Regions from separate parts of the Achromobacter deleyi genome, predicted to be linked through region 1. Evidence: predicted binding sites of a transcription regulator. Region 1 holds the regulator's gene; the other holds the start of a gene.
What was found. The regulator FNR, encoded in region 1, switches genes on or off when oxygen is low (the NO sensors DNR and NnrR bind a similar motif). The targets are predictions, from matches to a motif close to TTGATNNNNATCAA.
Positions count from the first base shown of each region.

Region 1 (7,185 bases):
GGCGGCGTCAATCGTGCCGGTGCATGGCCGACTGATGCTTGGTGTCGCGCATGGTCGCGTACACCAGCAGCGAAATGAAGATCACGCCCGCCAGGTAGTAGTAGAACCACTCTTCGTGGCCTTGCTGCTTGAACCACAGCGCGATGGCCGGCGCCGTGCCGCCGAAGATCGACACGGTGATGGCGTACGGCACCGCCACGCCGGTGGCGCGGATGTTGGTGGGGAACAGCTCGGCCTTCACCACCGCGTTGATCGAGGTGTAGCCGGCGGTGAAGATCCAGGCCGCGCAGATCAGCAGGAAGGCGATGAATGGCGAGCGCGTGTGCGACAGCGTCATCAGCAGCGGCACGGTGAGTAGCGCGCCGGCGATGCCGAAGAACACCAGCAGCGGCTTGCGCCCGATCTTGTCGGACAGCGCGCCGTACAGCGGCTGCAGGATCAGCGCGAAGATCAGCGACGCGGCGATCACGTAGGTGGTGACGATGTCGGAGAACCCGGCGGTCTGCCGCACGAAGGTCTGCATGTAGGTGGTGAAGGTGTAGAACGCCGCCGTGCCGCCGGCCGTCAGGCCGACCACGATCGCGACCTCGCGCGGATAGCGCAGCAGGCCGCGCAGCGAGCTGGTCTTGGGCTTGCTCTGGCTGGCCTGCTTGTAGGAATCGGTCTCGGGCATGTCGCGCCGCATGAGGGCGGTGATGACGGCCAGCATGGCGCCGATCACGAACGGAATGCGCCAGCCCCATTCCACCAACTGCTCGTGCGTCAGGAACACGTTCTGCAGCAACAGCAGCACCAGGATGGCGCACAGCTGGCCGCCGATCAGCGTGACGTACTGGAAGCTGGAATAGAAGCCGCGGTGGTCCGGGTCGGCGATCTCGGTGAGGTAGGTGGCGCTGGCGCCGTATTCGCCGCCCAGGCTCAGGCCCTCGATGACCCGGGCCAGCGCCAGCAGCGCCGGCGCCGCCAGCCCGATGGATGCGTAGGTGGGCGTGACCGCGATGATCAGCGAGCCGACGCACATCATGCCGACCGAGACCATCAGGGACAATCGTCGCCCGTGGCGGTCGGCCAGGTGGCCGAACAGCCAGCCGCCCAGCGGCCGCACGATGAAGCCGGCGGCGAACAGCGTGGCGGCGTTCAGCTGCTGCACGACCGGGTCGTGCGAGGGGAAGAAGGCGGGGGCGAAGTACAGGGCGAAGGCGGTATAGGCGTAGAAGTCATACCATTCGACCAGGTTGCCCATGGAGCCGACGAAGATCGCCTTGATGCGGCGTTTGGCGTCGGGCATGTCGAGATACGCTTGGCTCATATCTGTCTTCCACGGAGACGGTACCCGCCTATCTTGCGCCTGCCGGCGCGAAAATGCACCCCTGCGCGTGTCCGGGATATTTGTTCAGCTTGATGTCAATAACCGCCGCGCTACTTGCGCGGCGGCTCGATCACCGTGCAGGCGGCCGCGCCGGCGGGCGCCAGGGCGTTCTCGCCCAGCAGCGCGCGCGCGCCGCAGACCGAACCGAACATGCCCTTGTTCTCGTGGCCGACGCCGGTCACTTCGAAGCCGGCGCGGTGCAGCGTCACCGGCCGGTTGCCGCGCGCGGCGACGATGCGTTCGTATTGCAGGTAGGCGGTGCCGCGCGCCAGCCGGGTGGCGCCCTGGGCCTCGGCGCCGCAGGTCTTGTCCAGCAGGCGGTGTTCGGGATTGTTGTCGGCGCCGCCCAGCAGGTAAGTGACGTCGCGCGCCGCGTAGCGGATGAACAGGCGCGTGTCGTCGGTTTCCTGCGCGAACGGGGGCAGCTTGTCGGTGCCGTACTTGTACTGGTTGTAGGTGGGGCAGATGCCGCGCTCGTAGGGCGCGTAGCCCTTGCCGTCGGGACGCGGGCGTTCCTTGGTCAGGTACAGGTAGGACGAGGGATTGGCCACCACGTAGCGCACGGCGATGCCGTCGCGGCGCAGCGGGCCATCGATCTGGTTCAGCACGGCATAGCGTTGCACCAGCTGGGCGCCGCCGGAGTGGCCGGCCAGCACGATGCTGGCCAGGGTCGGCAGGCGCTTGCGGTCGTCCAGGCTGCGCAGCAGGTCGTCGATCACCTGGAACGAGCTGACCGGCGCCGGCCGGCCATTGGCCTGCACGCTGTCCTCGCCGTCTTCCCAGCTGGACTTGCGCCAGGCCGCCATGCCGGCGTAGCCCGAGTCGATCACGCCGACGAAGCGCGGCGCCAGGATCAGGGTGTCGTTGGCGCGGGCCGGGTTGGCCGCCAGCACCGTGGCGACGGTTTCGTAATAGGCGTCGGCGTTGCGCTTGACCCCATGGAACACGATCACGATTTGCTTGATATCGCGCAGGTCGCCGCGCGCCAGGTTCCGGTTAGCATAGACCGGTACCTTGTAGCGGTGGCCGGGCTTGCCCAGTTCGAGCGTCTGCCAGCGCGGAATCACCACCCGCTTGGGGGCGGGCGCGGGTTCATCGTAATCGTAGGGATCGGGCAGCGGCGTCTGCGCGCGCGCCGCCAGGGGCAGAAGGGCCGCCAGGGCCAGCGCCGCCGCGCTCCAGGCCCGGCGCGAATGCGGCGGACGCGGCGCCGGGTGGGGCTGCGCGGCGCCGGCTACGGCTGTGCGGCGCATGGCGCGGGCGGGCGTCAGCAGCCCTCGTGGCCCAGCAGTTGCTTGAGCGCGGGTTGGTCCAGGATGCGGACTTCGCGCTGGTTGATGCGGATCAGGCCGTCGCGCGCGAAGCGCGAGAACAGCCGGCTGACCGTTTCCAGCGTCAGGCCGAGATAGTTGCCGATTTCCTCGCGGCTCATGCGCAGCACGAATTCGGTCGACGAGTAGCCGAGCGACGCATAGCGTTGCGACAGGTTGAGCAGGAACGCGGCCAGGCGCTGTTCGGAACGCATCGAGCCCAGCGACGCCAGCATCTGGTGCGAGCGCGTGATCTCGCGGCTCATCAGGCGGCGGAACTGCTGCTGCAGCGAGGGCAGGTGGGTGGCCACGCGGTCGACTTCGTTCAGGCGGATCACGCAGACTTCGGAGTCTTCCAGGGCGACGGCGGCCGAGACATGCTTGCCCTCGAGCATGCCGTCCATGCCGACGATCTCGCCGGGCAGGTGGAAGCCGGTGATCTGGATCTGGCCGGTGGCGTCTTCGAGCTGCGTTTTCAGGCTGCCGAAGCGCACGCCGTAGACGGCGTCCAGGGGGTGATCCAGCGAATACAGCGTCTTGCCCTTTTCGAGGCGCACGCGCTCTTTCACCAGTTCGTCCAGCTTTTCTACTTCGGCGGCTGCCATCCCGACCGGGACACACACGTGGCCCAACATACACGTGGAACAGTGGGCGGCATCAGGGGCAACGGGAACCCGTTTTTGCATACGATGACCTTTATAGTGCCCGCACCCGGCGGGTAGCCTGGAGGGGCTTAAAGCGTGAAGACAGGTCTCCATTGTAGTCCGTTGTTACTACGGGTGTCTTACGGAGCGTTTTGCAGCGCATTCCTACGGCGGCATCCGGGCCGGACGGGCCTGGCGGTAGGCGACCCAGTCGTCGCCGTCGATGTCCGCCGCCGTCCCGCGCCAGGCCGGGTCGATGGGGTAATACTCGCAGGCCACCGGGGCGGCGCCGGGCGCCAGCGGCCGGGCCAGCACCGGCCGGCGCACGAAGCAGCCGGGCCGCCCGGGCGCGTATTCCTCGATCTCATCCATCAGGGCGACCAGGGCCGGGTCGACCTCGTAGATGTCGCCCAGCACCCGCCGGCCGTCGGCCACCGGGAGCAATCCGGGCCAGTCGCCGAAATCCACCAGCATGCTGGGCACGGTGGCCGCGCCCACATGGCGGGCCGGCGGCAGGCCGCGGCGGGTGGCGGCCTGCGCCAGGTCGTTGATTTCGCCCGCGCGTAGCGTGCCGTAGACAAAAACGTATATGCTCATAGTTCAGATTGTTGCTGCACGCGGATGTGTCCAAGGACATAAAGCCATGAGGCCGGCGAGGTATTGAAATACTCGCATCCGGCCGCATATTCAGGTCATCGAGCCCGCCGGCGCGTATCGGTCAGGCTCACCAACAAGCCACAACGACCATTATGCGATTCGACAAACTGACTACCAAGTTCCAGCAAGCCCTGGCCGACGCTCAGAGTCTGGCCGCCCGCAACGATCATCCCTACATCGAGCCCGTCCACGTGCTGTCGGCGTTGCTGTCCGACGCCGATAGCGGCGCCGGCAGCCTGCTGGCGCGCGCCGGCGTGGCCGTCAACCGGCTGCAGCCGGCCCTGGACGCCGCGCTCAAGGCGCTGCCCCAGGTGCAGGGCGACGACAACGTCCAGGTCGGCCGCGACCTGCAGGGCGTGCTGACCCGCACCGACAAGGAAGCCGCGCGTCGCGGCGACACCTACATCGCCAGCGAGCTGTTCCTGCTGGCCCTGGCCGACGACAAGGGCGAGGCCGGCCGCATCCTGCGCGAAGCGGGCCTGCAGAAAAAGGCCCTCGAGGCCGCCATCGACGCCGTGCGCGGCGGTGAAAACGTATCCGGCGCCGAAGGCGAATCCAACCGCGAGGCCTTGTCCAAGTACACCATGGACCTGACCGAGCGCGCCCGCCAGGGCAAGCTCGATCCGGTGATCGGCCGCGACGACGAAATCCGCCGCACCATCCAGATCCTGCAACGCCGCACCAAGAACAACCCGGTCTTGATCGGCGAACCCGGCGTGGGCAAGACCGCCATCGTCGAAGGCCTGGCGCAGCGCATCGTCAACGACGAAGTGCCCGAGACCCTGCGCGGCAAGCGCGTGCTGTCGCTCGACTTGGCCGCGCTGCTGGCCGGCGCCAAGTTCCGCGGCGAATTCGAAGAGCGCCTGAAGGCCGTGCTCAAGGAACTGTCGCAGGACGACGGCAGCAACATCGTCTTCATCGACGAGCTGCACACCATGGTCGGCGCCGGCAAGGCCGAAGGCGCGATGGACGCAGGCAACATGCTCAAGCCGGCGCTGGCGCGCGGCGAGCTGCATTGCATCGGCGCCACCACGCTGGACGAATACCGCAAGTACATCGAAAAGGACGCCGCGCTCGAACGCCGCTTCCAGAAGGTGCTGGTCGACGAACCGGATGTCGAGTCCACCATCGCCATCCTGCGCGGCCTGCAGGAACGCTATGAAATCCACCACGGCGTCGAGATCACCGACCCGGCCATCGTGGCCGCGGCCGAACTCTCGCACCGCTACATCACCGACCGCTTCCTGCCCGACAAGGCCATCGACCTGATCGACGAGGCCGGCGCCCGCATCCGCATGGAAATCGATTCCAAGCCGGAAGTGATGGACAAGCTCGACCGCCGCATCATCCAGCTCAAGATCGAGCGCGAGGCCGTCAAGAAGGAAACCGACGACGCCTCCAAGCGCCGCCTGGGCGTGATCGAGGACGAGCTCGAGAAGCTGCAACGCGAGTACAACGACTTCGAGGAAATCTGGAAGGCCGAGAAGGCCGCGGTGCAGGGCACCCAGGCCATCAAGGAAGAAATCGACAGCGTGCGCGCCGAGATGGCCGAGCTGCAGCGTAAGGGCCAGTTCGACAAGCTGGCCGAGCTGCAGTACGGCAAGCTGCCCGACCTGGAAGCGCGCCTGAAGGCCGCCGAAGTGGGCGCGGCGCAGGCGGCCGAGGAGGCCGAGGGCGGCGAGGGCCGGCCGCGTCTGTTGCGCACCCGTGTCGGCGCCGAGGAAATCGCCGAGGTCGTGTCGCGCGCCACCGGCATCCCGGTGTCCAAGATGATGCAGGGCGAACGCGAAAAGCTCTTGCACATGGAGGAATACCTGCACAAGCGCGTGGTCGGCCAGGACGAGGCCGTGCGCCTGGTGGCCGATGCCATCCGCCGTTCGCGCGCGGGCCTGGCGGATCCGTCGCGTCCGTATGGCTCGTTCCTGTTCCTGGGCCCCACCGGCGTGGGCAAGACCGAGCTGACGCGCGCGCTGGCCGAGTTCCTGTTCGACTCGGAAGAGCACATGATCCGCATCGACATGAGCGAATTCATGGAGAAGCACTCGGTGGCGCGGCTGATCGGCGCGCCGCCCGGATACGTGGGCTACGAAGAGGGCGGCTACCTGACCGAGGCCGTGCGCCGCAAGCCGTACAGCGTGGTGCTGCTCGATGAAGTCGAGAAGGCCCACCCGGACGTCTTCAACGTGCTGCTGCAGGTGCTGGACGACGGCCGCCTGACCGACGGCCAGGGCCGCACCGTGGACTTCCGCAACACCGTCATCGTGATGACGTCCAACCTGGGGTCGCAGCACATCCAGACGCTGGCCGGCCAGCCGTACGACGTGGTCAAGGAAGTGGTCTGGGGCGAGCTCAAGCAGACGCTGCGGCCCGAGTTCCTGAACCGCATCGACGAAGTGGTGGTGTTCCACGGCCTGGAAGCGCAGCACATCGAGTCCATCGCCCGCATTCAGCTGCGCCGCCTGGCCGAGCGCCTGGAAAAGCAGGAGATGCGCCTGGAAGTGACCGAGCCCGCGCTGGCGGAACTGGCCCGCGATGGCTTCGATCCGGTGTTCGGGGCGCGTCCGCTCAAGCGCGCCATCCAGCAGCAGATCGAGAACCCGGTCGCGCGCTTGATCCTGGAAGGCCAGTTCGGTCCGCGCGACGTGGTGCCGGTGGACTGGCGCGACGGCAAGTTCGTGTTCACGCGCACGTTGCAGTAAATCCGCGGTCCGGTCCGCTCAGGACCGGTGCGCGCCCCGCCCCGGGGACGGTATTCAGGATAGGGACACGCGTCCCTTCCCCGATGCCGTTCCCGGGGTTTTCTTTTGCCCGCCAGACCGGCGCCGGGAAGACGGCGCCGGACCGTGGCGTCACGAGGGCGCGTAGTCCTGCCGCTGCTGGCCCAGCTGCCGGCCCAGGCCTTGAAGCGTGCGCAACAGCAGCGCCAAGCCGCGCCGCGTGTCCTCGTCGCGTGACAGCTGAAACAGCCCGGCCAGGCCCGGCGGATGCGCCTCTCGCATGCCCTGGGCCTGGGCCATGCGCCAGGCGTTGGACGCGGTCCAGGCGGCGCCGCTGACCTGTTCCGATAGCGTGCCCAGTTTTTCCACCATCGGCGCATCGAGCAGGTCGACCAGATCGGAGGCCAGCGCCAGCAGGTCGACAATGTTGTCCAGCCGTCCGCTGTCGGCCAGCGGCTGGAGCTTGTCCGCCAGCTGCGCCAGCGCAT
Region 1 covers NZ_CP065997.1:4,091,459-4,098,643, forward strand. The annotation lists gene I6I07_RS18610 (MFS transporter) at 8-1,309, opposite strand; gene I6I07_RS18615 (hypothetical protein) at 1,420-2,622, opposite strand; gene fnr (fumarate/nitrate reduction transcriptional regulator Fnr) at 2,637-3,365, opposite strand; gene I6I07_RS18625 (gamma-glutamylcyclotransferase family protein) at 3,489-3,920, opposite strand; gene clpB (ATP-dependent chaperone ClpB) at 4,073-6,679, shown strand; gene I6I07_RS18635 (DUF1641 domain-containing protein) at 6,830-7,185, opposite strand, start outside.

Region 2 (7,185 bases), 3.0 Mb from region 1:
CTTGGCATCGTGCAATACGGCGTGAATCATCGTCTTTCTCTCCAGGGTGAGCGTGCGGCGGAGTGCCGCGGGCGCTTCGGATTACAACGTCCGGCAAATCTTAGGGCGGGCTTTTTCGCATGTCAACTAAATCATATATATGAATTGTATGACTTGAGCCGAGGCGGTCCGCGCCGCTACACTGGAGTCCCTGATTTATTGCGATGCACCCATGAACACCAGCCTGTCATCGACTGTGCCTTTGGGCAGTCCCTTGTACGAGCAGGTCAAGCAGGCCGTGCTTGCCGCGCTGGCGCAAGGCGAATGGAAGCAGGGCGAGGCGATTCCCCCGGAAAAGAACCTGGCCGAACGGTTCGGCGTGTCGATCGGCACGTTGCGCAAGGCCATCGACGAACTGGCCGCCGAGAACATCCTGGTGCGCCACCAGGGCCGCGGCACCTACGTCGCGGTGCACACCCGCAACCACCATTTCTTCAAGTTCTTCCGCATCCTGCGCCAGGACGGCCACAAGTCGTATCCAGCCACCGAGCTGCTGCGCTTTCGCCGCGTCAAGGCGTCGGCCGAGGCGCGCGACAAGCTGGGGCTGCCCGCAGGCGCCTACGTGTTCGAGTTCCTCAACATGCTGTCGCTGAACGGCGACGTGGTCATGGTCGACGACATCTGCCTGCCGGAGTCGCGCTTTCCGGGCATGACCGAGGCGCACCTGCGCGAACGCGCCAGCACGCTGTACGCGCTGTACCAGGACGTGTTCGGCGTCAACGTCATCGCCACCGATGAACGCCTGCGCACCTGCCTGGCCGACCGTTCCCATGCGCGCTGGCTCGGCGTGGCCGAGGGCGGGCCGCTGCTGGAGATCCGCCGCCTGGCGTATTCGTACAACCGCCAGCCGGTGGAATGGCGCATCTCGCGCGTCAACACCGAACGCTACGAATACCTGGGCCACGAGCCCTGGGAGGCGGGCGCCTGAGGCCCGCCCGGACGCTTGCGCCGGGCGACGGCCACGCCGGGGGCGCTTGCCGTCCCGGCCGCAAGCAGTGCTAGAATTCCTGCCGCAGTACCCAATTTTCGGCGCCGATTTGCCTGATCCGCTTGCGGGCGCCTTCCAATAAATCCAGCTAAAGAGGTCCGTATGACCACTCCTGCCCAACATTTGGCCGGTGATTCGGCCAGCGCCGCGCTCGCGACCCTGCCCGCCGCCGCCATCACTCAGTCCGACGCCGCTGATCCCGGTTCCGTCGGGCTGGTCGCTCCCGTCTTCCTGCGTTTCGACGAGCCGCTGGCCTTGCTCAGCGGCCAGTCGCTGGCTTCGTACGAGCTGGCGGTCGAGACCTATGGCACGCTCAACGCCGCGCGCAGCAATGCCGTGCTCATCTGCCACGCCCTGAACGCCTCGCATCACGTGGCCGGCCAGGCGGCGGACAGCCCCAGCGATGTCGGCTGGTGGGACAACATGGTGGGCCCCGGCAAGCCGGTGGACACCAACGTGTTCTTCGTCATCGGTGTCAACAACCTGGGCTCGTGCTTCGGCTCGACCGGGCCGGCCAGCATCAATCCCGAGACCGGCAAGCCCTGGGGCGCCGCGTTCCCGGTGCTGACGGTGGAAGACTGGGTGCAGGCGCAGGCCCGGGTCGCGGACCACTTCGGCATCGAGCGCTTCGCCGCGGTGATGGGCGGCTCGCTGGGCGGCATGCAGGCCCTGAGCTGGGCCATCACGCTGCCCGAGCGCGTGGCCAATTGCGTGGTCATCGCCAGCACGCCGCGCCTGTCGGCGCAGAACATCGGCTTCAACGAGGTGGCACGCCGCGCCATCATCACCGATCCGGATTTCCACGGCGGCGACTACTACGCGCAGGAAACCGTGCCGCGCCGCGGCCTGTCGGTGGCGCGCATGATCGGCCACATCACCTATCTGTCCGACGATGACATGGCCGAGAAATTCGGCCGCGCCCAGCGCGCGCCGGCGGCCGATGGCGCATACCACTACGGCTATGACGTCGAGTTCGAGGTCGAGTCGTACCTGCGTTACCAGGGCGAGAAATTCACCCGCTATTTCGACGCCAACACCTATCTGCTGATCACCCGCGCGCTGGATTATTTCGATCCGGCCCGCAAGACGGGCGGCGATCTGGCGCGCGCGCTGGCGCCGGCCAAGGCCGATTTCCTGCTGGTGTCGTTCACCACCGACTGGCGCTTCCCGCCGGAGCGCTCGCGCGAGATCGTGCGCGCCCTGCTCAAGAACGCCAGCCCGGTCACCTACGCCGAGATCGACGCGCCGCACGGGCACGACGCCTTCCTGCTGGAAGACGCGCGCTACCATGCCGTGGTGCGCGGCTATTACGAGCGCATCGCCCGCGAGCTGGCGTTGACCGGCGCCACCCAGACCGAAGGACGCTCCGCATGACTCCTGTGACTCCCCGTCCGGCCCTCGTTGCGCTGCGGCCCGACCTGGCGCGCATCGCCAGCTGGATCGAGCCCGGCAGCCGCGTGCTGGACCTGGGTTGCGGCGACGGCGCGCTGCTGGCGCACCTGCGCGACCACCGCCAGGTGCGCGGCGCGGGCGTCGAGCTGGACGACACCTGCGTCATCGCCTGCGTGCGGCGCGGCGTCGAGGTGATCCAGCAGAACCTGGAAGACGGCCTGGCGCTGTTCGACGACAAGCAGTTCGACACCGTGGTGCTGTCGCAGACGCTGCAGTCGATGCACCGCACCGAGCACATCCTGCGTGAAATGGCGCGGGTGGCGCGCCACGGCGTGGTGTCGTTTCCCAACTTCGGCTACTGGCCGCATGGCTGGGCCATCCTGCGCGGGCGCATGCCGGTGACGGGCCAGATGCCCTACCAGTGGTACAACACGCCCAACATCCACCTGTGCACGCTGCGCGACTTCGAGCAGCTGGCGGGCGAGCTGGGCCTGCGCATCCTGGAGCGCGCCACCTTCAACGAAGGGCGCGAGATCAAGACCTTCCCGAGCTGGCGCAGCACCCTGGCGGTGTACCGCTTCGCCTCGCCCTGACATTCTGCAACGCGGGCTGACGGCCCGGGCGGCAGCGCCTAAAATGCCGCAAGCCCGCCGCGCATGACCATGCGCGGCGCCGGCTCGTTCCAGGAGACCGTCATTACCGCTGTATCCAACGTCTACACCAGTCCCCGCGTCGCGCCCCTGCTGGTCCTGGGATTCGCGAGCGGATTGCCGCTGGCCCTGACCAGCGGCACCCTGCAGGCCTGGGCCACCGTGGCCGGCGTGCCGTTGCAGCAGATCGGTTTCCTGACCCTGGTGGGCACGGCCTACACGCTCAAGTTCCTGTGGGCGCCGCTGGTGGACCGCTATGCGCCGCCGCTGCTGGGCCGGCGCCGGGGCTGGATGCTGGTGACACAGGTGCTGCTGGGACTGGCGATCATGGTCATGGGCACGCTGTCGCCGTCCTCGGCGCTGCAGACGCTGGCCCTGCTGGCGGTGCTGGTGGCCTTCCTGTCCGCGACCCAGGACATCGCTTTCGACGCCTATTGCACCGACGTGCTGCGCAAGGAAGAGCGCGGCGCGGGCGCGGCTATCAAGGTCATGGGCTACCGGGTGGCGATGATCGTGTCGGGCGGCCTGGCGCTGATCCTGGCCGACCAGTGGATCGGCTGGGGCAATACCTATGTGGTGATGGGCGGCCTGATGCTGCTGTGCGCGCTGGCGACGCTGTGGGCGCCCGAGCCGGAGTACGTGGCCATGCCGCCGCGCAGCCTGGGCGAGGCCGTGTCGGCGCCCCTGCAGGAGTTCTTCACCCGGCGCGGCGCGGTGGCCGTGCTGCTGCTGATCGTGCTGTACAAGCTGGGCGACGCCTTTGCCGGCGCGCTCTCGACTACCTTCCTGATCCGCGGCGCGGGCTACACGCCCACCGAAGTCGGCGCGGTCAACAAGGTCATGGGCATGGCCGCGACCGTGGTCGGCGCGCTCGCCGGCGGACTCATCATGTCGCGCTGGACGCTGTACCGGTCGCTGATGGTGTTCGGCCTGCTGCAGGCGGTGTCCAACCTGGGCTACTGGCTGATCGCCGTCAGCCCCAAGAGCATCTGGCTGATGGGCGCGGCGGTGGGGCTGGAAAACCTGTGCGGCGGCCTGGGCACGGCGGCCTTCGTCGGGCTCTTGATGGCCCTGTGCCGCCAGCGCTTCTCGGCCACGCAGTTCGCGCTGTTGTCCGCCTTGTCGGCCGTGGGCCGGACCTATCTGGCCGGGCCCTTGACGCCGCCATTGGTCGAACACCTGGGCTGGCCCGGGTTCTTCCTGGTGACGGTGGTCATCGCGCTGCCGGGCCTGTTGCTGCTGTATCTGCTGCGCGGCCGCATCGAGGCCATGATGCAGGACGGCGACGCCTGACGCCAGGCCCGTGCGGGTCCGGCGCCAGGGCGGCGCGTTAAGCCTCGTCGGTCAGGCGCACGATCAGTACGTCGCTGGGCAGCGCTTCCAGCAGGCGCTCGGCGACGCTGCCGATGGCGGTGCGCAGCAGGCCGGTGCGGCCGTGGGTGCCGGTGACGACCAGGTCGGAACGGTGGTTGAACGAGTATTCCGACAGCACCGTTTCCGGCTGGCCGCATTCCAGCACCACCTTGGGCGGCGTCACGTCGGCCAGTTCCGGCGTCTCGGCGATGAATTCGCGCGAACTCTGCTCGGCCGCATGATAGAAGCTGCGGGTCACGGCGTCGTCCGGCACGTTCTTGCCCTGGAACGGCACGTCGTAGGCATGGAACAGCGTCAGGTCGGCGTTGGGCACCAGCTGCAGCGCGGCGCGCAGCGCCTGGCGCGAGCCGGCCGAGAAGTCGGTGGCCACCAGCACGTCGCGATACGGCTTGCGCGGCCGGTTCTTGACCACCAGCACCGGTTGGCGCGCCTGCCGCGCCAGCTTCTCGACCGTGGTGCCGAGCAGCAGCCGGCCCAGGGTCTCGTCGCGGGCGATGCCGGCGATGATCAGCGAGCAGCCGAAGCTGTCGGCGGTTTCCATGATGCGCACCAGCGGATCGCCCGTGACCACCACGACTTCGGTGGCGATGCCGGCGTTGGCCAGGTCTTCGGCCAGTTCGCGCTCGGCCACCGACTTGTGGTCCGCGGCCAGCCGGCGCCAGACCGGGGTGGTCAGGCGCGCCGACACGCCGTGGTTTTCCATGACGTGCAGCACGACCAGCTTGGTATCGAGTTCCTTGGCCAGTTGCAGCGCGCGATCCAGGGCGCGATCGCCCCGCGCGCTGAGGTCCGTGGCCAGAAGGATGGGGCCAGGTTGTTGCGACATACGTTTCTCCCGAGATGGGGCCGGGCCGGTGACTCCCGCTAGCCCGCCGTCCGGCCGATATCGCCCTTACGGGCACACCCCCATTGTCCCGCCAGGGCGCGGACCGGGGCTTGACCGATGTCAACGCGCTTCCAGCGTAAGGGAAGCGCGGCCGCCCGGCAACGCGCCGGGCGCCGCCCGCGTCAATACAATGGGGCCTGCCGCCGGCCGTTCCCCGCGACCGTTCCCCGATTTCCGGGCGGCCTTCGCCCCTTTTTCCGCCCGCGCCATGTTTTACGATCTTTCGCCCGCCCTGCTGCACACGCTCTACCTGGTCGCCATCGTGGCCGAAGCCATGACCGCCGCGCTGTCTGCCGGTCGGCGCGACATGGACTGGATGGGGGTGTGCATCATCGCCTGCGTCACCGCGCTGGGCGGCGGCTCGCTGCGCGACGTGCTGCTGGGGCACTATCCGCTGACCTGGGTGGTGCACCCCGAGTACCTGTGGATGACGGCGGGCGCGGCCCTGCTGACCGCGCTGATCGCCCCGGTGATGCGGCGCCTGCGCAGCGTGTTCCTGCTGGCCGACGCCCTGGGCCTGGTGGCGTTCACGGTCATCGGCTGCCAGGTGGCGCAGCTGATGCAATTGCCGATCACGGTGGTGCTGATCAGCGGCATGATCACCGGCTGCGCCGGCGGTGTGCTGCGCGACGTGCTCTGCAACGAGGTGCCGCTGCTGTTCCGCAAGGAGCTGTACGCCAGCGTGTCGGTGGTGACCGGGGCGCTCTACCTGGGCGTGCAGGCCCTGGGGCTGCCGGCCAACGCCGCCGTGCCGATCGCGCTGGCGGTCGGGCTGGCGCTGCGCCTGCTGGCCCTGCGCTTCAACTGGCAGATGCCGAAGTTCGTGTACCGCGACGATTGGCACTGAGGCCCCCTCGCAGCCCGCATTCCTGCAACAATTTTCCTATTTGTGTTTCAATAAATTTCTAGTATCTTGTCGCTGTCGCAATACTTTGCATCACGCAGTACAAGGGGAGCCGATTGGACGTCAAAGCGCCCGCCACGATTCCGTATTTCCTTCAGGAACAGATTCGTGAATTGATAGTGGATGGCACTATCAGGCCCGGGCAGCCATTGCGGGAACAGGAACTGGAGCAGCGTTTCGGCACCAGCCGCAGTCCCATCCGGGAAGCGCTGCGTCTGCTGGAACTGAGCGGCCTGGTGACGCACGTCCAACGCAAAGGCTTCCGGGTCACCCTGTACACCGAGACCCAGATCCGCCACCTGTACAAGTTGCGCGCGGAACTGGAAGCCTATTGCATCCGCCAGGTCGCCGAGATCGACGACATCTCGCCGCTGGTGGCCGAACTGCGCAGCTATGACGAGGCGATTGCCGCGGCCATCGCCAAGCGCGACGTGCGCGCCTATATCTCGGCGCTGCGCGAGTTCTACCTGGCCGGCGCCCGTTTCACCGGCAATTCGCCGCTGGCGGACGTGCTGACCAAGCTGTACGAGCAGGTCGAGCCGCTGCGCTACCTGCTGGCCAGGCAGACCATGGCCTCGAACAACCTGCAGGCCTATACCCAGGGCATCACGCAGGCGCTGGACCAGCGCGATTTCGACCGCGCCGCCGAGCTGACGCGCAATTACGTGATCGACGTGCTGCCGGGCATCCTGCGGGCTTACCACGAGGCGTCGCTGCAGGACGCCGAAGAGTCCGCGCCGCGCTACGGGCGCGCATAAGCCGGCGACCGTCAGGCGTGCGCGGACGGCGTGCGCACGGCGATGCCGGCGCGTTCCAGCGCCTCGCGGATGGCGCGGGCGAACACCAGCGCATTGGGCTGGTCGCCGTGGATACAGAGCGTGTCGGCCTGCACCGGCACGTCCTTGCCGTCGACCGAGCGCACCTTGCCTTCCTGGACCATGCGCACGACCTG
Region 2 covers NZ_CP065997.1:1,081,436-1,088,620, reverse strand. The annotation lists gene I6I07_RS04860 (UxaA family hydrolase) at 1-30, opposite strand, end outside; gene I6I07_RS04855 (GntR family transcriptional regulator) at 212-967, shown strand; SAM riboswitch at 1,059-1,140, shown strand; gene metX (homoserine O-succinyltransferase MetX) at 1,130-2,401, shown strand; gene metW (methionine biosynthesis protein MetW) at 2,398-3,012, shown strand; gene I6I07_RS04840 (muropeptide transporter) at 3,082-4,362, shown strand; gene I6I07_RS04835 (universal stress protein) at 4,400-5,269, opposite strand; gene I6I07_RS04830 (trimeric intracellular cation channel family protein) at 5,538-6,176, shown strand; gene I6I07_RS04825 (GntR family transcriptional regulator) at 6,290-6,991, shown strand; gene I6I07_RS04820 (LamB/YcsF family protein) at 7,003-7,185, opposite strand, start outside.
Region 2: I6I07_RS04835 (universal stress protein) is a predicted target of FNR. The motif match lies at 5,380-5,393, and genes of this name have one in related genera.